Regions from separate parts of the Thalassospira sp. Z349TD_5 genome, predicted to be linked through region 2. Evidence: predicted binding sites of a transcription regulator. Region 2 holds the regulator's gene; the other holds the start of a gene.

Region 1 (12,185 bases), 1.8 Mb from region 2:
TCGCACTTAGGACCGGAATGATTACAGTTGCGCAGTTCGAAAAGCTCATCGACGGTTTCGGTGCAAGTTCTTATCGGGCATACCTTCAAACCGTTTTGCGAACGCATGATCAGATGTAGCCTGAGATCAAAAATCCGGATGACGGCAGTAGTCTTTGAAGCTTGTTGCCTGCAGGTCTTTTTGCGACAAGGTTACAGGGGTTTTGTTGATCGGCCATTTAATAGCAAGATCTGGATCATTCCACATGATGGATTTTTCGGTTTCTGGAGCATAAGAAGCTGAAACCTTGTAGTGAACCTCTGTATCAGGCTCAATGGTAACAAACCCGTGGGCGAAACCCTTTGGAACGAAGATTTGGTTCCATTCATCTGCGCTGATTTCTGCAGATACCCATTTGCCAAATGTTGGTGAACTTTTACGAATATCTACTGCCACATCAAGTATTCTGCCGCGCACAACACGTACAAGCTTGTCTTGTGCGTAAGGGGGGCATTGATAATGAAGGCCTCGCAGAACACCGACGGCACGTGATAGCGAGTGATTATCCTGAACAAATAGCTGGTCAATTCCTGCTTCTGAGAATATCGCCTGATTGTAGGTTTCCGAGAAGAAACCGCGTTCGTCACCAAATTTTTTAGGGTAAAGCAGTTTTACATCCGGAATTTCGAGGGCTTCAAACTTCATCGATTGGGCCTTATACAGAGGACGGACATTAATTGAGATGACAGCAATTACATGAAACGACTTATAGCATTTGCGCACTATGATAAAGACGCAGTTGTTGATGACTATGTCCTGCGGCTTCTGGATGGAATCAAGCCGTTTGCAGATCGTATTGTTTTTGTTTCTGATAGTCCGTTGTCTGATTCAGAGGCTGCAAAAATTTTGAACTACGGTGAATGTGTTTTTGCACACCAGCATGAAATGTACGATTTTGGCAGTTGGAAAATCGCATTAAGTCATGTTTGGAACGACCTCGAGGCTTATGACGAACTGGTGATTATGAATGATTCCTGTTTTGGTCCGATTGCGGATTTTCAATCTGTATTCGACGAAATGGATAGATGTGAATGCGATTTCTGGGGGCTGACTGGAACACATCTTCGTAAGAAAAAACATTTCAGCCTGAACAGCTATTTCATGGCGTTTCGCAAATCTGTTTTGAAAAATCCTAAATTCAAAGAGTTTTGGTCTGGCGTTGAAATCCAAAAGTCCAAAAGTGATGTTGTTTATAAATATGAGTTTGGGATTTCGGACCTTCTGCATGCACAGGGCTATAAATCCAATAGCTATTGTGGCTGGTTCCACACTGATGTGATGGTTTCAAGTGCATTTTTCCCTGTCGTTTGGCGAAAGAAGAAATGTCCATTGGTGAAGGTAAAGTTGTTTCGGTTAAATCCAACGATGGCGCCTAAACTTGATTGCTGGCTTGATGTTCTGGATACGGTTTATCCCCGGTTACTGGTCGATAACTTGGTCGAACGATATCTTGGGGTGTCTGTTCCGGACCACTATAATTATCGTTACCCAACCTTTAAAACCTATTGGGGAAGTGACAGGTTAATCTCGACCAAAGCACGCTACACAAAGTCAAAAAAATGGTGGCGTTATTACGTTAAATTCTTGGGCATACCCGTTTTGATGTTGATATTGCCGTCTGGGATTAAAAAACGGGACCAAGCCAACTGATTGTTCCAATCATTGTTCTCTGAGTATGATGATCGACCGTGTGCCGGGAACTGAACGGAGTTACGTGATGCGGCGTGGGTTTGCTGTTTTTGTGGTCTTTTTGCCAGCCCTTCTTGCGGCATGCGCACAAGGTACGCGCCCAGTGGGCGATCTGGCGACGTTATCGTGTGATGCGCAACTTGCCTATATTGATGCGTTGGTCGCCCAAAACGGTGTACGCAACGCGTCGGCTTCACCGGTTGCCGGGTTCGCATATCTTCGGGCCAACCGGAACTCTGTTTTGTTGGAGCGCCAGCTTGATGACGACGGTGACGGGCAGGTTGATCAACCAGATCGCTGGCGGGACTTTATCGCACAGATGCGTGGCCTTGATCGTGACGCACGGCAAAGTGAAATGACCAACCTTCCAGTTGCATCAGGTGTCTCATTTGATCAGATTGAGGCTTGTGCCAACACGATGGCCGCGTCCCTGATGCCCGATCAGTATCCGGTGCTGTCTGCGGCGGTATTTGTGCCTGATGACTATCTTGATTTTCAGCGCATCGCGGGTCTGTATCCGATAACAGCCTTCGCGGCCTATTTCGGATATGAAGGATGGAAGCAGGAGAACTTTGCAAGTTTTGAGCAAAGGAGCGCGGATATTGCGGCGTCGGGAATGTGGTACGACTATTTAGTACCCGACCAAACTGATGACGGTTTCAACGACATTACGCTGGATGTCTTTGGTTTGTTGCAGCCAACGGGTGCCGAGCTTGAAAAACTGGCGCGGGCCTATCTGCCGGTTTTTCGGGTGAGAACGGACAGTGAGAGTGACAAGATTGGACAGCCGAGCTTGCCCACGCGTGATGCTTTGGCCGTCGTCGATACAGATCATCCAAATATCTATTATCGCTTGAGCCATACATATTTTGCCGGAAAATGGCGGCCGCAAATCGTTTATGAAATCTGGTTCCCGGAGCGCCCGGCCACCAGCCGGTTTGATATTCTGGCCGGGCATTTTGATGCGCTGGTTTGGCGGGTTACCCTTGATGACGATGGCACGCCGTTGATCGGCGATACGATCCATGGCTGTGGCTGTTATCACATGTTTTTTCCAAGTAACAATTTGCAGCGAATCACCGCGCCAGAGGATAACGACATTCGCGAAACGGCGGAAATGCCCGCGGGATATGTTGATCAATCGATCTTGAGGCGTCCAGTTCTGTGGATCGATAAAACCAGCCACTATCTTCTGAAACTGACCGATGCCAGGGGTGATAAAACGGCAGGTGATATGATCAGGCAAAACGCATCCCTTCGCCCGGCACAGGACTTGAGCCAGTTGCCGTTACAAAACGGGCAGGGCACGGCCAGCCTTTTTGACGAGGATGGATTTGTACCCGGCACGGAACGGCTGGAATGGATTTTACTTTGGCCGATGGGGGTTGAGAAACCTGGTGCCATGCGCCAATGGGGGCATCATGCAACGGCGTTTGTCGGGCGGCGGCATTTTGATGAGCCAGACCTGATGGATCGTTATTTCACGCTGCGCTGATCTGAACCCGTGATTGTGTTTGCCACATTATTGCCTTTTGCGCATTGCGATGGCGCATGATACCTCTATCGGACTGGCCCATGCTGTTTATGGTGGCACCATGGCAGCCAAGGCCCGATTTGGGCCAATGTCGCGGAATTCATGATATTTTTGCGACGAACACACCAATCCTATTGACAAAAATCACCCACTCCAATACATCCTGTTAGCACTCGCCGGGGGTGAGTGCTAATACGGGCTCATCCCGGTTAGTCGTAGTTTTAAACGAGCCTTTAGCTTTAACACGGAGTTGTCTAAAATGAAGTTCCGTCCGCTGCATGATCGCGTCCTGGTCCGTCGTGTCGAGTCCGACACCAAGACTGCCGGTGGCATCATTATTCCGGATACCGCGAAAGAAAAACCGCAGGAAGGCGAAGTCGTCGCTGTGGGTTCTGGCGTGCGTAAAGATGACGGCTCTGTCGTCGCGCTTGACGTCAAATCAGGTGACAAAGTCCTGTTTGGCAAATGGTCAGGTACCGAAGTCAAGGTTGACGGCGAAGAGCTGTTGATCATGAAAGAGTCCGACATTATGGGCATCATGGAATAAGTCAGCCCTTTGGGTGATTTATGTCCACGTTCATCCGTCTCATAGAGAGGAAAGAATATTATGGCTGCTAAAGACGTAAAGTTTTCTACCGATGCACGCGCTAAAATGCTGCGCGGTGTCGACATCCTGGCAGATGCTGTCAAGGTGACGCTCGGCCCGAAAGGTCGTAACGTTGTTATCGAAAAATCCTTTGGCGCACCGCGCGTGACCAAAGACGGTGTTACCGTTGCCAAAGAAATCGAACTTTCTGACAAGTTCGAAAACATGGGCGCACAGATGTTGCGTGAAGTTGCCTCACGTACCGCCGATATGGCGGGTGACGGCACCACCACTGCAACCGTTCTGGCTCAGGCGATCGTGCGTGAAGGCAACAAGTCTGTTGCTGCGGGCATGAACCCGATGGACCTGAAACGCGGTATCGATCTTGCTACCAACAAAGTCATCGAATCGATCCAGAGCCGTGCACGTAAAGTAACCGGCCGCGATGAAATCGCACAGGTTGGTAACATTTCGGCAAACGGTGACCGTGAAGTCGGCGACATGATCGCTGAAGCCATGGAAAAAGTTGGCAACGAAGGTGTTATCACCGTCGAGGAAGCCAAAGGTCTGCACACTGAACTCGACGTTGTCGAAGGCATGCAGTTTGACCGTGGTTACCTGTCGCCGTATTTCGTAACCAACCCTGAAAAGATGGTTGCAGATCTCGACAATCCTTATGTTCTTCTGTTCGACAAAAAAGTTTCTTCGCTGCAGCCGATGCTGCCGCTTCTTGAAGCTATTGTTCAGTCGGGCAAGCCGCTTCTTATCATTGCGGAAGACGTCGAAGGCGAAGCATTGGCAACCCTGGTTGTCAACAAGCTGCGCGGTGGTCTGAAAATCGCTGCTGTTAAAGCACCGGGCTTTGGTGACCGTCGTAAAGCAATGCTTGAAGACATCGCCGTTCTTACCGGTGGTCAGGTTGTTTCCGAAGATCTTGGCATCAAACTTGAGACCGTTACGCTCGACATGCTCGGCACCGCGAAATCGATCACCATCACCAAAGAAGAAACCACCATCGTTGATGGTGCTGGTGAGAAAGCACAGATCGAAGCACGTGTTGCCCAGATCCGCGCTCAGATCGAAGAAACCACTTCTGATTATGACCGTGAAAAACTGCAGGAACGTCTTGCGAAACTCGCAGGCGGTGTTGCCGTAATCAAAATCGGTGGCGCTTCGGAAGTCGAAGTTAAAGAACGTAAAGACCGCGTTGACGATGCCCTGCACGCAACCCGCGCTGCTGTCGAAGAAGGCATTGTTGCTGGTGGCGGTACGGCTCTGCTGTACTCTGTCCGTGCGCTTGAAGGTCTTGAAGGCGAAAACCATGACCAGACCATCGGTGTGGACATCGTTCGCCGTGCGCTTCAGGCGCCGGTTCGCCAGATTGCTCAGAACGCAGGTGTTGACGGTGCGGTTGTTGCCGGCAAGCTGCTTGAGCAGGATGACGTTGAATTTGGTTATGACGCCCAGAAAGGCGAATACACCAACCTCGTTAAAGCTGGCATCATCGATCCGGCCAAAGTTGTTCGTACTGCCCTGCAGGACGCAGCATCGGTCGCTGGTCTGCTGATCACCACCGAATGCATGATCGCTGATAAACCGGAAGATAAATCTTCTGGCGGCGGCGCACCTGACATGGGTGGCATGGGTGGTATGGGCGGCATGGGTGGTATGGGCTTCTAAGCCTTACCAACCAACCGACCTATTTGCTACGGAAAGGGGCCTCGCATTCGCGGGGCCTCTTTTCTTTTGTTCTTGGTTCTAAAACAAAAAAAAGCCCCGCCACAATCTGTGGCAGGGCTTTGTCTTGAGCGCGACTAAAAGGCTAGCCAAACAGCTTTTTCAATGCGCGTGGCTGACACCGCAAATACTGGTTGGCGGCTTTGACTTCAGCCCCCAGTGTTGCGGCCGCATGCCAAGGCCAGCGCGGGTCATAGAGAATGCCGCGTGCAAGGGCGATGGCATCTGCCTGACCGGTAAAGGTGATGGCTTCTGCCTGTTCGGCCTCGGTGATCAGGCCAACCGCAATCGTGGTAATGCCTGTTTCCGATTTGATGCGATCGGCAAATGGGACTTGATAGTTCGGGCCAAGCGGGATTTTCTGATCAATGTGCAGGCCGCCCGATGAGACGTGAATGAAGTCGCATCCGCGTGCTTTGAGGACCTTTGCCAACTCAACGCTTTGATTAATGTCCCAGCCGCCCTCAACCCAGTCACTGGCCGATATGCGCATGCCGACGGGGAAGTCCGTGCCGACTTCGCGGCGGACTGCGTCATAGACTTCGAGGGCGAAGCGCATGCGGTTTTCAAGCGATCCACCATATTCGTCATCGCGCTTGTTTGAGTGTGGGGACAAGAATTGATGGAGCAGATAGCCATGCGCGCCATGGAGTTCGATGGCCTCAAACCCGATGCGAAGGGCGCGCTTTGCACTGTCGGCAAAGGCCTGCACAATTTCGGCCATGCGTGACTTGGAAAGGGCTTCGGGGGTTGGGTCACCCTGTTTAAAGGGGACTGCCGACGGTGCAACAACCTGCCAGCCGTTCTTGTGGTCAGGATCGATGGCAGCGCCACCATCCCATGGTTTTTCACAGGATGCCTTGCGCCCGGCATGGGCCAGTTGGATGGCGATTGGCATGTCGGAATGGCTGCGCACGGCCTTGATGGTTTTATCAAGGCTGGCCTCGGTTGTGTCATCCCACAGGCCAAGATCGCCGTAGGTGATGCGTCCTTCGGGTTCGACCGCACTTGCTTCTATGATCAAAAGGCCTGCGCCAGATTGGGCAAGATTACCCAGATGCATGTCGTGCCATGCGGTGGAGCTTCCGTTGTCAGCGGAATACTGACACATCGGCGCAATGATAATGCGATTATCGAGGGCCAGTTTCCCCAAAGACAGGGGCGAGAATAAAGTGCTCATGGAATATCCTTGATATAGGGGAGGCGGCGGGGAACCCGCCATGCAATGGGGTGAAGCTAGTCATTGGCCGTAGACTCCGCCAGTCCCAAAGTCAGTTTTTCCAAGGAATGGAATGCCAGCGGAGAAAAATCAAAAAAGATCAAAAAAATGCATCTGGCGACTTGCGGAAATTTTCACCCGATCTATCTCAAGGAGGCAAAAGGGCATGGTGCCCTGATACGCGTCACGGTTGCAGCCTGGTCTGGACCACCGACGCAAGGATACTCGTCTGTAATGGAGGGTTATTATGACTGGACTTCAGAACCTTAATGGATCCGCACGTCGTCTTTCTTCTTCGCCGATTGCTGCCGATCCTTTCACCCTTATTTCCCGTGGTTTCGGGCGTGATTTCGACCAAATGATCGGTTCGATCTTTGGGGATCGTGCCGTGCCGTCCAAAGCCGCCTCTGGCGCGGATGGTGATGCGCAATCGGTTTTAAGCCCGCGGATCGACGTCCATGAAACCGACGATCATATTGAACTGTCGGCCGAACTTCCCGGTGTCGAACAAAGTGATGTCGATGTTTCGGTTCTTGAAGGTGTTTTGACCGTCACGGGGGAAAAGAAAACCACCCGTGAAAGCAATGAAGGTGCCCGCGTTGTTGAACGCAGATATGGTAGTTTCAAGCGGTCGTTCCGTCTTCCCGACACCATTGATGCCGATAATATTGCCGCATCATTTAAAAATGGTGTTCTGACACTTACTCTTCCAAAAGTTGTGGAAGAAAAACCTGAGCCGCGCAAAATTACCGTCAGCGGCTAGGCCTTACCTCATCCTCCCTGAACTTGTCTTCTCTGTGTTGCCTGACGGGCGGTTTTTACCGCCCGTCTCTTTTTTGTGGCCATCCGGGATTTAAAGTGATGGATGGCGGGCGCAGTTTTCAAGCGGCATATCGAAAATCCCGGTTTGATCAAACCGGTCGAGTGCGTCATGCCAAGGTTTAAGATCAATGCCCTGAGCCTTGATCCAGTCCGGATTATAGTAGGTGTCGCGATATCGATCACCGCCATCACACAGGAGCGTCACAACAGAGCCCTTTTCACCGGCCTTGTTCATGTCGCTGATCAACGACAAGGTGGCGATCAGGTTGGTGCCGGTTGAGCCACCGCAGCGACGGCCAAGATGCTTTTCAAGGTATTGCAAGGCGGCAAAGCTTGCGGCATCGGGAATGCGATACATTCGGTCAACGACATTTGGATTGAAACTGGGTTCAACGCGGGGCCGGCCAATGCCCTCGACGCGTGATCCCTTATCCCCGGTGATGCTGCAATCACCTGTTTCATAGCCATTATAGAAAACCGAATTTTCCGGGTCGGCAACACACAGTTCGCAGCCTTGCCCAAGGATACGGCCATACCGGATGTAGCGGCCAATGGTTGATGACGTGCCGCCGGTGCCAGCCCCGACAATGACCCAGCGCGGAACAGGATGCGGTTCGTGTTTAAGCTGTTCAAAGATGCTTTCGGCGATGTTGTTGTTACCACGCCAGTCGGTTGCCCGTTCGGCATAGGTGAACTGGTCCATGTAATGGCCGCCGAGTTCACGCGCCAGACGTTGTGATTCTTCGTATATCTGACCGCTTTGGTCAACCAGATGGCTTTCACCACCATAAAAGGCAATCTGATCAATCTTTTGCTGCGATGTGGATTTGGGCATCACGGCGATAAAGCGCAGGCCCAGAAGACGTGCGAAATAGGCTTCTGATACCGCCGTGGAGCCACTCGATGCCTCGATCACCGGGGTGTCTTTGGTGATCCAGCCGTTACACAGCCCATATAGGAACAACGACCGGGCCAGACGATGCTTTAGACTGCCGGACGGATGGGTCGATTCATCTTTGAGGTACAAGCCAATCCCGTCAAGCGGGGGAAGATCCAGGCGGATCAGGTGCGTGTCGGCGGATCGGTTAAAATCGGCTTCGATGGTGCTGATGGCTTCGGCAACCCATTGGCAGTCATATGGCATGTCGCATCCTGATACTGTTTTTTAGACGTTATTTTCGATATGGGGCCAGAGATAAGGGATTATAATACAAAAAACGAGCGTGAAATTGTCTCGATACATTTTGACGAAACGTACGAATTAAAACAGATTGGGCTTGCTAACACTTTTTTCAAAGCTAACACTCTATAGTGAGTGTCGCGATTCTATCGATCTGATTAGGTGACTTGGAAATCATGGCTGACAAAGAAAAAGATCCATTTGCGGCCCGTCATGGGTCTGAGATAGGTGCGGCCTATGATGTGCCTGTGCGTGTTTCGACCGTGATTGGCAAAAGCCAGATTCAGGTGGCACAGCTGATGCGTTTAACGCGCGGGGCGGTGCTGGAGCTTGATCGTCGTGTGGGCGAGCCCGTTGATATTTACGTCAACAACCGTCTGGTCGCGCGCGGTGAGCTGGTTGTGGTCGATGATAACTTGGGTGTCACCATCACAGAAGTGGTCAAAACCGGGACGATTATCGAAACCCATCACTGACCTGTTTTTACGCGATACAAAAAGTCAAACCACCGCGCCAAACTGGTCGGTGGTTTTTTTTGTTTCACGCAGCATGGAACCTCGGCAGTTGCTAGGCGTTTGATTGCAAAGCTCCTTTAAAATGCCATATTACAGCCAAAGGCTGTATTGGTCTTTACTGACCTCAATTAAAACGAGGGCGAACTCCATGCTTAATTTCCTGACGTCCGGGCTGCTGGCCCTGATTGGTCTTGCACTTGCCGGTGGCGGTGTCTGGCTGATTGCTGTTGGTGGCAGTTGGTACTACGCATTGGCAGGGCTGGCTTTTCTGGTCGCTGCCTTCTTGTCGTTTAAGCGCAAACCTGCACTGTTGCCGTTCTATGGCCTGTTTCTGATTGCCAGTCTGATCTGGGCCGTCTGGGAAACCGGCTTTGACTGGTGGCAGCTTGGGCCGCGCGGCGGGATTACGGTCCTGATTGGCTTGTGGCTGATTACACCGATGTTTCGCAAAACGCTGACGTCGGGGAAACCCGTGCCTGATGTCAAACCGGCACGGTCCTTCTTGCTGGAAGGAAGTGTGGTGCTGGCGGTTGTTGTTGCGGTTTATTCCATGCTGAATAACCCCCATGAAATCGCCGGACGTTTGCCAAGTGAGCCGGTCGCAAGCAGTCCGGCATATGGTGGCACGGTTCCAGATGGCGACTGGCATCAGTATGGTCGCACGCCATTTGGACAGCGGTACTCACCACTTGATCAGGTCAATGTGGATAATGTCGCATCGCTGGAACAGGCGTGGGTCTATCAGACTGGCGACATGAAGCGCGTTGATGATGTGCCCGAAACCACCTATCAGGTGACCCCGCTTAAGGTCGGTGAAACGCTTTATCTGTGTACACCGCATAGCTGGGCCATTGCCATTGACGCAAAAACCGGCCAGGAAAAGTGGAAATATGATCCCGGCATTCCGCAAAACCCGGATCGTCAGCACCAGACATGTCGCGGTGTGACCTATTACAAAGACCCGGCGGTAACGGAAAATGGGCCATGTACGGCGCGTGTTTTCCTGCCGACATCGGATGCGCGCCTGATTGCGCTTGATTCGGACACGGGCGAGGTTTGCCCGTCGTTTGGCGATGAGGGCACGGTGCACCTTGAAGAAAACATGCCCTATAACCCCGAGGGGTATTATTATTCGACGTCACCGCCCGTCGCGGCGGCAGGCAAGATCATCATTGGTGGGGCGGTGAATGACAATTATTCGACCAAGTCGCAGTCTGGTGTCATTCGCGCCTATGACATTAACACTGGTGAGCTGATCTGGAATTGGGACTCGGGTAATCCCGAACAGACTGAACCGATCCCAGATGATCAGACCTATACCGCCAATTCACCCAACAGCTGGTCAGTATCGAGTGCGGATGAAGCGCTTGGCATGATCTATGTGCCGTTGGGCAACAAGGTGCCTGACCAGCTTGGCATGAACCGCGATAAGAATGTGGAAACCTATTCATCCTCCATCGTCGCACTTAGCCTTGAAACAGGGCAGGTTCAGTGGGTGCGCCAGACGGTGCATCATGATCTTTGGGATATGGACGTTCCGGCCCAACCGGCGTTGATTGATATCACACAGGATGGTCAAACAGTTCCGGCCCTTGTCGGGCCGACCAAGCAGGGCGATATCTATGTCCTTGATCGCCGGACGGGTGATCCGATCATTCCGGTCAAAGAGGTCCCGGCACCCGGTGGTGCTATCCCCGAAGATTTTACTGCACCAACACAGCCGGTTTCTGATTTGACCTTTATGCCTGATCCACTGACCGAAAAGGATATGTGGGGCATGACCCTGTTTGATCAGATGGCGTGTCGTATCGCGTTCCATCAGTTGAAATATGAAGGGCGCTATACCCCGCCATCCTTGCAGGGCACGCTGGTTTATCCGGGGAATTTCGGGACCTTTAACTGGGGCAGTGTTGCGGTCGATCCGGAACGTCAGGTGATGTTTGGCATGCCGACCTATCTTGCCTTCACATCAAAATTGATCCCGCGTGCCGAAGTGCCGCCGCGCGGTACGGAAAAAGCCAGCGAAATGGGCATCAACCGGAACGAAGGTGCTGACTACGCAGTGAGCATGGGGCCATTCCTGTCCCCGCTTGGCGTTCCGTGTCAGGCCCCGCCTTGGGGCTATGTTGCCGGGGCCGATTTGCGCACGGGCGAGATTGCCTATATGCACAAAAACGGTACGGTCGAAGACATGACGCCTTTGCCCTTGCCGTTTAAACTCGGTGTGCCCGGTATTGGTGGTCCAATCATGACCAAGGGGGGCGTCGCGTTCCTTGGTGCCGCGGTGGATAACTATTTCCGCGCTTATGAAGTCTCGACAGGGGATCAGCTTTGGGAAACGCGGCTTCCGGCTGGTGGGCAGTCCACCCCAATGACCTATGAAACCGATGACGGGACGCAATATGTGTTGATCGTTGCCGGGGGGCATGGGTCCATCGGGACGACGCCCGGCGATTACGTGATCGCTTACAAATTGGCGGAATAAACCAGCACGCCAGACTTAGAACAACAAAGGCACCTGTTATCGCAGGTGCCTTTGTTGTGTTTTGGCTATAGCTGTATATCTATTGCGCGGCTTCGTTTTTCAGGCGGTCATGGACGCGTTTGATTTCTTCGGGGCGCAGCCGTGGTTCAAGGGATGTGACGGCGGCTTTGGCATCCATCTTTTCTTTTTCTTCTGCGCCGGGGGGAAAGGAGATGTTGCCGCGTGCAGCCCGCGTGAGCCAATAATAGGATTCGGCATAGTTTTGCGCGATACCCCAGCCGCGTTCATACATGGCCCCTAACATGAACTGGGCCGCGTGCATGTTGCCCTTGGCAGCGATTTCAAAATAGTGGGCGGCTTCGACGTAGTTCTGCTGGGC
Region 2 (12,185 bases):
TTGAACAATTACAGAGGTTCAATTCTCCCCTATAAGCTTCCTCTTTAAGTCAGACAGGACAGGATAGTCGTCCCAATTAATAAGCATTGAAGAAGGGTGTGTTGAGTTATATGCAACAATTATTTCAGCTGCTTTGGAATAGTTACCTTTAGAAATCAGATTATCGACAACGGCAACCAACGAGGGTCTCTTAATTGCATTGCATTTATCCCAAGCGTTGAATTCCTTTGGAGCATTCCATCTGTTGGAGAGTATTCTACTGTAAAAGCTAGAAAATTTTTCTGTCTCAATATTAGGAAAAAATTTTCTATAGTATTCATTAAATACAGGGTTTATTTTGTAGAATATATACGTACAACTATATTTTATATTTTCACTATCGTTCTCTGTAAATTTTGAATTTATGTTTAATTGATCATTAATATTTACAATAGAACCAGTGGTGGAGTGTTCAATATTTGATGCTGATGTACCCACACCTTTTTTCTCTGAGAAAGCGATTGATGCAGAGGTGTAAACATTAGCATATATTGGAATATTACCTTTATTCGTCAACTTAGCCTTTAATTCTGTAACATGATTACCGCTGTCATCAATGTATTGAGCAATCGGAAACTCAAATTCCAATTCGAATTTTGGGTTAAAGGCATGAAATTCTTCTATTTTACTTCGTCTTTTTTCTGCTTCATCCAGCCAGAATGCCCCCCAAATGATTGCAGCAATACCGAAATACGCCAAAACATCTTGGGGACCAGAAACAGAAAGAGCTCTCGGAACAAATCGAACAAAAGACAATATCCAAGGCGGCAAGCGTTTTGAAAACATTGACTGCTCATCTTTTCAATATGGCGCAACATAATTATTATATTATATAAGTACAACTTATTTGAAGATTTCAGTCAACCATGCAACCTCTGATTATCGACGCACCACAAGCATATTGATGCAATATGAACCCTAAAACGACAATACCCCAGCACATCAGAAATGTGCTGGGGTATGGTGCCCAGGAGAAGACTCGAACTTCCACGACCTTTCGGCCACTGGCACCTGAAGCCAGCGCGTCTACCAATTCCGCCACCTGGGCATAGGGGCTTGTGGTTTTGTTCCGACGCTATGCGCTGGAACGGGGCGGAATATACGCGGTCAGCTTGAAGTGTCAACCACCTTTTTGATGGTTTGATGAAACTAAACCGCGCAAGTTTCCACGGCACGCGGCTGATGCCCGTTCCATATCGGAAACATCACGGTTTTCATGGGTTTTTGGGCATTTTAATGCCGTCTGCTTACATCACGCTGCAGGGTCGAATAAGTAGCCCAATACACCGTTCAAACGGTTCCGTCCCTGATCAGTGGTGCGAAGCCCGGCCGAATCACAAATCAAATCCCCCGATCCGATCAGGGTTTCAAGCCGCGCATTATCCAAAACATCGCGCGGGCCTTTGCCAATGATCCGCTCAAACCGGGCTGCTGGAATGGTTTCATTAAGCCGCAAGCCCATCATCACCATTTCAAGCAGGCGCTCCTTGGCCTCAAGCACGGTTTCTTCCTGTGTGCCGTTCCCGGCCTTTTCCACGCGGTCCAGCCAGATATCAGGCGCCCGGTGGCGGCGCACTGCCGTCGGGACTGTGCTGCCATCTGGCTGAATGATCGCTTCGCGGCCATGCGCACCGGGACCGATACCAAGATAATCGCCATAGCGCCAATAAACCAGATTATGGCGGCTTTCCTGCCCCGGCTTGGCGTGATTGGACACCTCATAGCAGCCATAACCAGCCGCCTGCGTTTCTTCCTGCGTAATCTCATAAAGCTCGGTCGCAAGGTCTTCGTCGGGGACGACCAACTCACCGCGCTGATGCAGGGTATAAAACTGCGTGCCCGGCTCAATCGTCAACTGATAGAGCGAAATATGCCCATTGGCGATCGCAAGTCCCTCGCGGAGCTCCTTACGCCACGCCTTGGGATCATGTTCCGGACGGGCATAGATCAGGTCAAACGAAAACCGGTCAAACACCGATGTCGCAACATCCAGCGCCCGCATGGCTTCCTCAGCACTGTGCAACCGCCCAAGGAATTTGAGGTCACGGTCATTCAGCGCCTGAATGCCAATCGACACCCGGTTAATGCCATTGGCGGCAAAGGCCGAAAACCGGTCGATTTCAACCGTCCCCGGATTGGCTTCCAACGTGATTTCAATATCATCGGTCACGTTCCAGAACGTCTTGATGTCATCAATCAACGCACCCGCAGTTTCCGGATCCATCAGCGACGGCGTGCCACCCCCAAAAAACACCGACCCCACCGTCCGCCCCGGATGGCGGGCGGCACCCGCCGCCAGTTCGGCGCGCAATGCCTTGCGCCAGCGTACATGATCAACACTGTTGGCAACATGGCTGTTGAAATCGCAATAGGGGCATTTCGACAGGCAAAACGGCCAATGGATATAAATGCCAAACGGCACGGTTTCGGCGGAGGTTGCGGACACGCGAAATTCTTTTCAAATACGGGAATGTTGGCCGATAAACTAACACGCACCGCCGATCATGACATCAGCGATGCGTGCATATGTTCGATGCAGGGCAATGACCTGAACAAAGCTTATTTAAAGCAGGCCGCAACCAATTGCGCGAACGCATCGGCCCGGTGGCTCATTTCATGCTTTATGGCTGGCTCTATTTCGCCAAAGGTTTGATCATATCCCTTGGGCTGGAAAATCGGGTCATAGCCAAATCCATGACGGCCGCGTTTGGGCCAGACAATGTCGCCTTCAAGCCGCCCTTCGAAATTCTCAACATGCCCATCAGGCCACGCGAGTGACAGCGCACAGATAAACGATGCCCGGCGATCCGGATGGCTGCCGATCCCGTTCTGGACCTTTTCCATCGCCATATCAAAATCCTTGTCCGGCCCGGCCCAGCGCGCCGAATAAATACCGGGCGCCCCATCAAGGGCGGATACCGCAAGCCCGCTGTCATCGGCAAGGGCCGGAAGGTTCGCCCCCTTGGCCGCGGCAGTCGATTTTAGCTGCGCATTGCCAATAAAGGTCTTTTCGGTTTCTTCGGGTTCGGGAAGATCAAGGTCACCGGCCGAAAACACTTCAATCCCAAAGGGTGCGAGAAGGTCACCGATTTCCTTGATTTTACCTTTGTTGTGACTGGCGATAACCAGTTTTTTTTCCGTAAAGCGACGGGCCATGTTCTTGCCTGAAGATTTTCAATAGAGAAAGATCGAGATAGTCGAAAGATGAGCGTGGCGAGGTTCGTTTTATGCCGTGGCGAAAATGGCTGGTTTTGAGAACCGGCGCGCAGCGTACGTTAAGTACGTGAGCACCGGAAGCGCAGGAACCATCCATTTGCAGCCCGGCATGGAACGAAGACCGGCATGTTCAGAGGCCGAGAGCTTCGCGCTGTTTCGCAAACAATTCCTTGCAGCCTTTTTCAGCCAGCGCAAACATCTGATCATACGCTGCACGATCAAACGGCACGTCTTCGGCGGTGGCCTGCACTTCTACAATGCCGCCATTGCCAGCCAGAACAAAGTTGGCATCGGCCCCGGCATTGCTGTCTTCGGCGTAATCAAGATCAAGAACCGCGTTGCCGTTATAAATGCCGCACGAAATGGCTGCGACTGGCTGGGTCAGTGGAATTTCCTTAAGCAGGCCAAGGCGACGCACACCCTGAAACGCCAGATGGGCGGCAACATACGCCCCGGTGATCGATGCGGTGCGCGTGCCGCCATCGGCCTGAATGACATCGCAATCAAGGCGCATCTGCATTTCGCCCATGGCCTTCATATCCGTCACCGCACGGATCGAACGCCCGATCAAACGTTGAATTTCCTGAGTCCGGCCCGACTGACCACCGCGCGCAGCTTCACGGTTCATGCGACTGTCAGTCGCACGTGGCAGCATGCCATATTCTGCGGTGATCCAGCCCTTGCCAGAATTGCGCATCCAGCCCGGCACCTTATCCTCGACCGTTGCCGTACAAATGACATGGGTATCGCCAAATTTGATCATGCATGACCCTTCGGCATATTTAGAAATGCCGGTTTCAATCGAAACGTCGCGAAGCTGATCTTGGGTACGGCCGGATGGGCGCATGAGTGGGAACCTCTTGTTTGTCTGTACGGCACTGGCCTTGGCGACCAACGCGAATAATCTGAAATTTCGCCCAAAGTAAGATGACACCCGCCAAAGGTCCAGCAGTTTCCCCGTGATAATTGGCGCGATTCGCATTGCGCTTTGACGGGTTTTGAAACTAAGTACTTGATTGATGGTACCCTTGCGCTTCTCACTGCAAATCCGGTGCGATTGACGGTTGGACTTGGGCTGACTAAATTCGTATCACCTTTTGACGCAATCTTGCGCAAACTATGGTCACACACAGAAAATGGCGCATTTCGACGACACCCTACTTGGCGATATGAACGTGCGGACACGCGAAGTGTTCCGCCAGATCGTTGATGCCTACGTCGCAACCGGCGAACCCATCGGGTCACGGTCGATTGCACGCCGGATGTCTGAAAACCTGTCGGCGGCGACCATTCGCAATGTGATGTCTGACCTTGAAGACATGGGATTGCTGGTGGCCCCGCATGTCTCGGCCGGACGGTTGCCCAGTGAAAAGGGCCTTCGTCTTTTTGTGAATGCACTGATGGAGGTCGGTGACCTTCCCAATGCCGAACGCGATCAACTGACCAAAAATTGCGAACAGGCCGGTTATTCGCTTGATCAGATGCTGGGCGAAGCCACCACCATGTTATCGGGGCTGTCGCGCTGTGCCGGGCTTGTTGTCGCCCCCAAAACCGATGGATTGCGGCTCAAACAGATTGAATTTGTTGGGCTTTCACCGGGCAAGGTTCTTGCTGTACTGGTGTCGCAGAACGGCAACGTTGAAAATCGAATCCTTGATGTTCCAACAGATTTGCCCGGTTCGGCATTGACAGAAGCCGCGAATTATCTAAATAGCCGGTTGGCTGGAAAGACTCTTGACGATGCGCGCCTGTTGATCACCCAGGAACGTGATCAGTTGCGCCAGGAGCTTGACGACCTTTCAGCCGGATTGATTGATGCAGGCCTTGCAACATGGGCTGGCGGGATCAAGGGATCGTCCCTGATTGTTAAGGGTCAATCCCAGCTGTTGGAAAATATCGATACGATTGAACAGCTTGAATCCGTGCGCCGCCTGTTTAACGTGCTTGAGGCCCGCGATCAGATGATCGAACTGCTCGATGTGACAACGGACGCCCAGGGTGTTCAGATTTTCATCGGGTCGGAAAACAAATTATTCGGTGGATCGGGCCTTTCGATGGTGATTTCGCCCTATCAAAACGCCGAAGGCAGCATTGTGGGCGCAATCGGGGTTGTCGGACCAACCCGGATCAATTATGCCCGGATCATTCCGCTGGTCGATTACACCGCCAAACTGGTCGGTCAACTGATTGGATAAATCGCGGCGCTGCGTGTCAGGCCGCACTAACGTGAAAGTACATAGGTTAGCCATGTCGGAAACCGCAAAAAACACCCCGGACGATCTGCACGATGTAAATGCAGAGCAAGCCGCAGCCGAAGATATCGCAGCAGAGGCGAACGCGGCTGAGCACGAAGATGTCGTGATCGAGGATCCGATCACCGCCCTTGAAGCCGAAGTTGCCGAACTGAAAGACCGCCTGTTGCGTCAGGCCGCCGAGGTGGAAAACACCCGCCGCCGCGCCAAAAAGGATGTCGAGGACGCTGGCAACTACGCAATTACCAAATTTGCCCGTGAGCTTCTTGATGTTGGGGATAACCTGCGCCGCGCCCTTGATGCTGCTGGCGACACTTCCAATGCCGATCCGGCGATGAAAACGCTGTTTGAAGGCGTTGAAATGACCGAACAGACGCTTCTTAAGGCGCTTGAAAAGAACGGCGTTGAAAAGCTTGAACCGCTTGGTGAAAAACTTGATCCCAACAAACATCAGGCCGTGTTTGAAATGCCGAACCCGGAATATCCGGACGGGCACGTCGCACAGGTCATGCAGGCCGGTTATATGCTCAAAGGCCGCTTGCTGCGCCCTGCCATGGTCGGTGTGACCAAAAACCCGGCTGCTGAGCAAGCACCCAAGGACGACACTCCGGGCGGGAATGTCGATACCTCGGCCTAAGCACGACAGCACCAAAATAAACCGGTTTTAGCGGATCGGGTTTATCAACGGCCCTGCCAGACAGACTTGGCGGGGCCGTTTTGAGTCTAGACGCACAGAGATTCCCGCCTTTCGCGGGAATGACGTACTCTCTCAAGACGGTTACTCTGAATCCCTCTACAGTCGTCATGCCCGCGAAAAACATTGATTGCCAACCCGACAGGACACCTCCCCATGCCACTTCGTCCCGACCTGATTGACATCCTGCGCGATGAGGACGCCCCGATTGTCATTCTGACCGGGGCTGGCATTTCAAAGGAAAGCGGGCTGCACACATTCCGCGATCCCGATGGAATCTGGGCGAAATATGATATTTCTGACGTCGCCACCCCCGACGCCTTTGTCAATAATCCCGATCTGGTCCATCATTTTTACAATGACCGGCGCGCAGCCCTTCTGGGTTCGGATATCCAGCCCAACGCCGCCCATCATGCGCTTGCCCGGCTTGAAATTGAATGGCCCGGTGATGTTTTGCTGGTGACCCAGAATATTGATGATCTGCATGGCCGGGCCGGATCAAAAAACCTGATCCATATGCACGGCGAACTGCTTAAAATCCGCTGTAATCACTGTGATCTTCTGACCGCATGGGCAGACGACCTCGCCAAGGAAACTGTTTGCCCGTCGTGTGGCAAGGCATCTGGCTTGCGTCCGCATGTCGTCTGGTTTGGCGAAATGCCGCTTGAGATGGACCGCATCTATGCCGCTTTGGGTGATTGCGGATTGTTCATGTCGATTGGCACATCGGGCAATGTCTATCCGGCGGCCGGATTTGTTCAAGTTGCCCATGAAGAAGCCGGTGCCGAAACGGTCGAGCTCAACCTTGAACCGAGCACAGGTGCTACCCTGTTTGACCACGGCACTTATGGCCCGGCAACGGAACTGGTCCCCGCCTTTGTCGATGCGCTTTTAAAAAGCTGACCTTTAGTCTCCAACCAGTTCGCGAAATTTTTGCTCCCCTTCGGCACTGAACCGGACAATCCGCGACTCGTTCATCCGCCGAGCCCAGCCCAGATCGTAAAACCGATCCAGCAACGCCGCCCCGAACGACCCAGCCAGATGCGATTGTCGGGCACTCCAGTCCAGACATTCACGGCATAACGGACGGCGATTTTGGCGCAATGCCGCCAGATCAATGCCAAACCCGTTGGCAAAATCCACCCCGGCATCGGTCAGAGCCACACCATTCAAATCGGTCTTGATAAGCTTGCGTTTTGACAGACCGTCAAACAGCGCCACGCCCATATCCCCCGCCAAATGGTCGTAACACACCCGTGCGCGACGCAATTCGGGGTCTTTCGGGCCGGTACGCACCCGGTTGTGCCCGACCCGATTGGCAATCCCCATCATGACTTCAAGCGCCTCGACAATATCGGGACCAGACAACGTGAAATAGCGATGCCGCCCCTGCTTGCGCGGGATCACAATCTGTCCGGCTTCAAGTTTTGCCAGATGTGAACTTGCTGTTTGCGGTGTTACCCCGGCTTCCTGTGCCAATTCGGTTGCGGTTAATGCTTTGCCGCCCATTAAGGCGGTCAGCATATTTGCGCGTGCCGGATCGCCAAGCAAAGCGGCCACGCGGGCAATATCGGGTCCTTCTTTCATAGTTCGATGCTAGTCGAAGCATTGACTGCAAACAATCGGTTATCTGTTCTGAATTGTATCCAGTCCGGAGAACCACATGACGCCGTCAAAACCATCCCTGCCACTTGAAATCGGTTTGCTGGCTGTACTCGCCCTGCTTTGGGGGGCGTCATACCTGTTCATCAAAATCGCAGTAACCGATATCCCGCCAATCACCTTGATTGCGATCAGAGTCGGTATCGCATCGCTGTTTCTTCTTGCCGTCATGTTGTGGCGCGGCGAGCGTTTTCCGCGCGATGGCAAGGTTCTTGGCATGTTGCTGATCCAGTCGGTTCTCAACAGTCTTGGTGCCTGGACCATCCTTGCCTGGGGGCAGCAACATGTCGATAGCGGCCTTGCGAGCGTGTTGAACTCGACATCGCCGATTTTTGTCTTCCTGATCACGGCCTTTCTTGCACACCATGAACGGATTGATCTGCTCCGTCTCGTTGGCGCGTGTCTTGGCCTCGCGGGTGTGGTTCTCATTGTCGGTCCCGGTGTCATTACCGGCCTTGGACAACATGTCGGCGGTCAGCTCGCTGTTCTGACCGGGGCAATCCTTTATGCCGGGGCTGCGATCTATGGCAGACGTTTTAACGCTCTGCCCGCCACTGTCACCGCTGCTGCGACCATGATCTGGGCCAGCATCTTTTTGATCCCGGCGAGTCTGATACTGGACCGTCCGTGGACATTGGCCCCATCAACAACCGCCATTCTTGCAACACTCGCTCTGTCGGTTTTTTGCACGGCAATCGCCTTGCTGATCTATTTCCGGCTTTTGCGTACGCTCGGCTCCATCGGGGTTGCCAGCCAAAGCTATCTACGCGCCGGGATCGGCGTTTTGCTTGGCAGTCTATTACTTGGCGAAACCATAAGTCCACCGGCTGTTGCCGGTATCCTCTGCGCACTTGTCGGCGTCGCCATCATCAATATTCCGCGCCCATTCCGACAAGCATCTCCTTCCCCAAAAAAGTAAGAAAGACTGAACCATGATCACCTGTTTCATCCGCTATGAAATTGATCCCTATAAAAAGGATGCCTTCATCGAATATGCCCGCAACTGGGAGCAGGCCATTCCACGCTGCGGGGCGGACCTTGTTGGCTATTTCGCACCACATGAAGGATCGGTTTCGACCGCCTATGGTATCTATCATTTGCCCGATCTGGCATCCTATGAGGCCTATCGCGCAAAACTAGCCGCCGATCCGCTGGGTCAGGAGAACTATGAATTTTCACAGCGCGAAAAATTCATCCTGCGCGAAGAACGCCAGTTTCTGAAAATTGCCTCCACACCCCATGCTGGCCCGCAGACGGAGCTTATCAAGCCATGATCGCCGTGATTTTCGAAGTCACCCCGCATAAGGCGCATTACGACGAATATCTCGCCATCGCTGGCGAGCTGCTCCCGATTCTGCAAGACATCGATGGTTTTATCTCGATCGAACGGTTCAATTCGCTCACCACACCGGGCAAGGTTTTATCCCTGTCGTTCTGGCGCGATGAGGATGCAGTCAAGGCATGGCGCAATGTTGCCGAACACCGGGCGGCCCAGCATGAGGGCCGCAACCGCGTCTTTGCCGATTACCGCCTTCGGGTGGCCGGGGTAATCCGCGATTACGGCATGACGCCACGCGATCAGGCCCCCGATGATTCACACGCCCATCACGACATGGCAGGTAATAAGCCTTAGGTTTTGACACTAACCGGTTTCGGGGATGGAGCCTCCTCCCCGAGGCTGGCAGCCTCATCAACCTCAACCGGTGTGGCCCCACCCTTGTAATCAAGCAACATCACCGCCAGCACAACAATACCCGCTCCGATGAAAATGACCGGCATCGGCAGCATGTCAAAAAAGATCAAATCCATGGCCACCGAAAACGGCAACGCGGTATAGGCTGCGGGCGACACCACGCTGGCATCGGCCACACGCACCGCACGCAACACCATGTAATTGGTCATCATGGCAAAGAACCCGGCACCCGATGAATACAGCCAATCGGCCAAAGACGCCGGATGCCAGGTGATGATGGCAATCGGCACCCAGATGATCACCGCAATGATTTGCGGCCAGAACAGCATTGAAAAATTGGTTTCCGTGCGAGTCAGCACCTTGGCAAACAAGGTTTGGGCGGAAAAACAAAACGCCCCGATCAGTGCCGCGCCGACACCAAGTGGCACGCCAAAGCCGTCCATACGCGGCGCGCACATCACCCACACCCCGACCAGTCCAAGTAGGGTCGCGATCAGTTTACGCGCCGTCAGCTTTTCACCCAGAATCACCACCGCCAGTAGCACGGTCAGAAGGGCCTCGATAAACAAATAGGCATTGACCTCGGCGATGCTCATTTGACGCAGGGCAAAGAACACAAAGAACAACGAGCCATACCACAACAGCCCACGCGCAACATGCGCCATGGGGCGTTTGGTCCGCACCAGACGTGTGCCGAGAAACATCACAATGATCAGGAAAACCGGAACCGTGGTAAGCGCCCGCATCGCAAGGATTTGTGCGGTGGGCACATCATGCGAGACCAGCTTGGCACAGACATCGACACAAACGCCCGATGCCATGGCCGCAGTCATCCACAAAACACCGCGGACATTTCCGCTAAGGCGCAACAGCGTCTCGGTCATGATCGTTCCTGAGTGAAAATGATAATGGGGGTTTCCGGCATCCCGGGGAGACTGCTGCGTGGTGGCGCAAGGAGACATCTTTTGCAAAGCAGGCCGGAAACCCTTATGGCGATGATCCTGCCTGCAAACTTGTCAAAATACGAATGAGGAGTTTTCAGCCATTGCTGAGATTTTTTTGCCCCACTTCGCGAGCGATCCTGATAGACAGTAAAGCCCTGCAAAAATCAGCCCTGACGGATATGCCCCATGCGTCGCAAATTGCCACCGCTCCGCGCACTTGTCGCCTTTGAAGCCACCGCCCGCCACCAAAGTGTCAAGGGGGCGGCTGAGGAATTGCATGTCACGCAAAGTGCGATCAGCCATCAGCTGCGTCAGTTGGAAGAAAACCTTGGCGTGGTGCTGTTTACCCGCAAGGGCCGTGGCCTTAGCCCAACCAAATCGGCCGAACTTTTATTGCCGCGCCTGACCGAGGCGCTGGACGGCATTGCCGATATCACCGGCGAAGTCGGCCCCGATAAAGGCAAGGCCATCCGCATTGGCGCGCTGGCGACCCCGGCCCTGACGGTTTTGCTGTACGAACTTGATAACCTGCGCGGTCGTCTACCCTCAGACATTCCGGTCCAGTTTCGCAAGATTGAATTTGATGACGACCTTGATCCGCTTGAGATTGATCTGGCCCTGCAAATCGCCCCCAAAGACCTGCCGGGTCCGGAAAACTGGATCACTGAACTTTTGACACCCGAAGTTTATACTGCCTTTGCCGCCCCGGAATGGCTGGAAAAACGCGGGCTTGATGCCTGTAAAATTGATGTCGGGCAGTTGGGCCCGCGCGATATTTTGCTGATCGACAGCGACAGTGAACAGTTCTCCCAGATCGAACAATGGTTCAAGGACGCCCACTTCTCCCTCACTGATTGCTGGACCTTCAGCCACCATATCTGGGCGCTCGAAGCCGCACGCGCCGGACAGGGCATTGTTGCCAGCACCGATGTCGTTGCCCGCAATTATGTCGAACGCGGTGAGTTGGTCGCGCTGAATTTCCCCGATTTCATTTCGCACTGGTGGTACCGCCTTCTGATCCGCCCGGCCCGACAAAAAGACCCGGTCGTCATCGAAGCCGCCAACTGGATCCGCGAACTGATCAATCCCAGAACTGCTTCGCTTGCGCGGCGCAAGGTTTTGTAATCGATTTGTCCATTGCCCTTCCCTCTATCAAAGGTTAGGATTTGCGCAGAATAAGGTTGTGGAAACATTCGAATCCCGCCGATACAAAAATGGGGTACTTTGGGGAAGATGACATCCTTGGTGTCGGTCGTCGTTACGACCTATAACTGGCCAGAAGCACTTTCCATGGTGTTAAATTCTCTGGGCGACCAGAATGATCGAAATTTCGAAATCATCATCGCCGATGACGGATCAGTCGGTGAAACCACCCGTGTGATTGAGAATTTTGCTGCCAAATCCCCCATCCCGATCAAACATTACTGGCATGAAGACAGCGGTTTTCGTGTTGCCCACGCCCGCAACGGCGCGATTTCCATGGCAGCGGGCGAACTTGTCATCTTCATTGATGGCGATTGCTGCGTCATGCCGGACTTCGTCACCCGTCACCGCAAAGCCTCCCAAGCAGGCTGTCTGGTATCGGGCAAACGTGTATTTCTCAAAAAGCGCCTGACCAAGACACTTCTGGCGCGCCGATGGGCCTTTCATAAATGGCCTCGTGGTGGGTTTTTGATGCTTGCCCT

Evidence for each region. Region 2 encodes HrcA, which represses chaperone genes, less so after heat shock. Its sites were predicted from a motif close to GTTAGCACTCNCCNNNGGNGAGTGCTAAC; they were not measured.
Region 1: a site for HrcA is predicted at 3,428-3,456, ahead of groES (co-chaperone GroES). Genes of this name have one in related genera too.

Annotation. Positions count from the first base shown of each region.
Region 1 covers NZ_CM149654.1:1,500,890-1,513,074, forward strand. The annotation lists gene rfbA (glucose-1-phosphate thymidylyltransferase RfbA) at 1-119, shown strand, start outside; gene rfbC (dTDP-4-dehydrorhamnose 3,5-epimerase) at 127-684, opposite strand; gene AC0VXT_RS06715 (rhamnan synthesis F family protein) at 736-1,689, shown strand; gene AC0VXT_RS06720 (hypothetical protein) at 1,757-3,223, shown strand; gene groES (co-chaperone GroES) at 3,522-3,809, shown strand; gene groL (chaperonin GroEL) at 3,870-5,528, shown strand; gene AC0VXT_RS06735 (NADH:flavin oxidoreductase/NADH oxidase) at 5,671-6,765, opposite strand; gene AC0VXT_RS06740 (Hsp20/alpha crystallin family protein) at 7,052-7,567, shown strand; gene AC0VXT_RS06745 (PLP-dependent cysteine synthase family protein) at 7,658-8,770, opposite strand; gene fliN (flagellar motor switch protein FliN) at 8,983-9,282, shown strand; gene AC0VXT_RS06755 (glucose/quinate/shikimate family membrane-bound PQQ-dependent dehydrogenase) at 9,470-11,806, shown strand; gene AC0VXT_RS06760 (tetratricopeptide repeat protein) at 11,886-12,185, opposite strand, start outside.
Region 2 covers NZ_CM149654.1:4,322,398-4,334,582, forward strand. The annotation lists gene AC0VXT_RS19840 (hypothetical protein) at 19-825, opposite strand; tRNA gene AC0VXT_RS19845 (tRNA-Leu) at 1,001-1,087, opposite strand; gene hemW (radical SAM family heme chaperone HemW) at 1,292-2,485, opposite strand; gene rdgB (RdgB/HAM1 family non-canonical purine NTP pyrophosphatase) at 2,599-3,195, opposite strand; gene rph (ribonuclease PH) at 3,386-4,102, opposite strand; gene hrcA (heat-inducible transcriptional repressor HrcA) at 4,392-5,450, shown strand; gene grpE (nucleotide exchange factor GrpE) at 5,503-6,144, shown strand; gene AC0VXT_RS19875 (NAD-dependent deacylase) at 6,358-7,104, shown strand; gene AC0VXT_RS19880 (ArsR/SmtB family transcription factor) at 7,108-7,788, opposite strand; gene AC0VXT_RS19885 (DMT family transporter) at 7,865-8,782, shown strand; gene AC0VXT_RS19890 (NIPSNAP family protein) at 8,796-9,137, shown strand; gene AC0VXT_RS19895 (antibiotic biosynthesis monooxygenase family protein) at 9,134-9,496, shown strand; gene AC0VXT_RS19900 (DMT family transporter) at 9,493-10,440, opposite strand; gene AC0VXT_RS19905 (LysR family transcriptional regulator) at 10,687-11,625, shown strand; gene AC0VXT_RS19910 (glycosyltransferase) at 11,746-12,185, shown strand, end outside.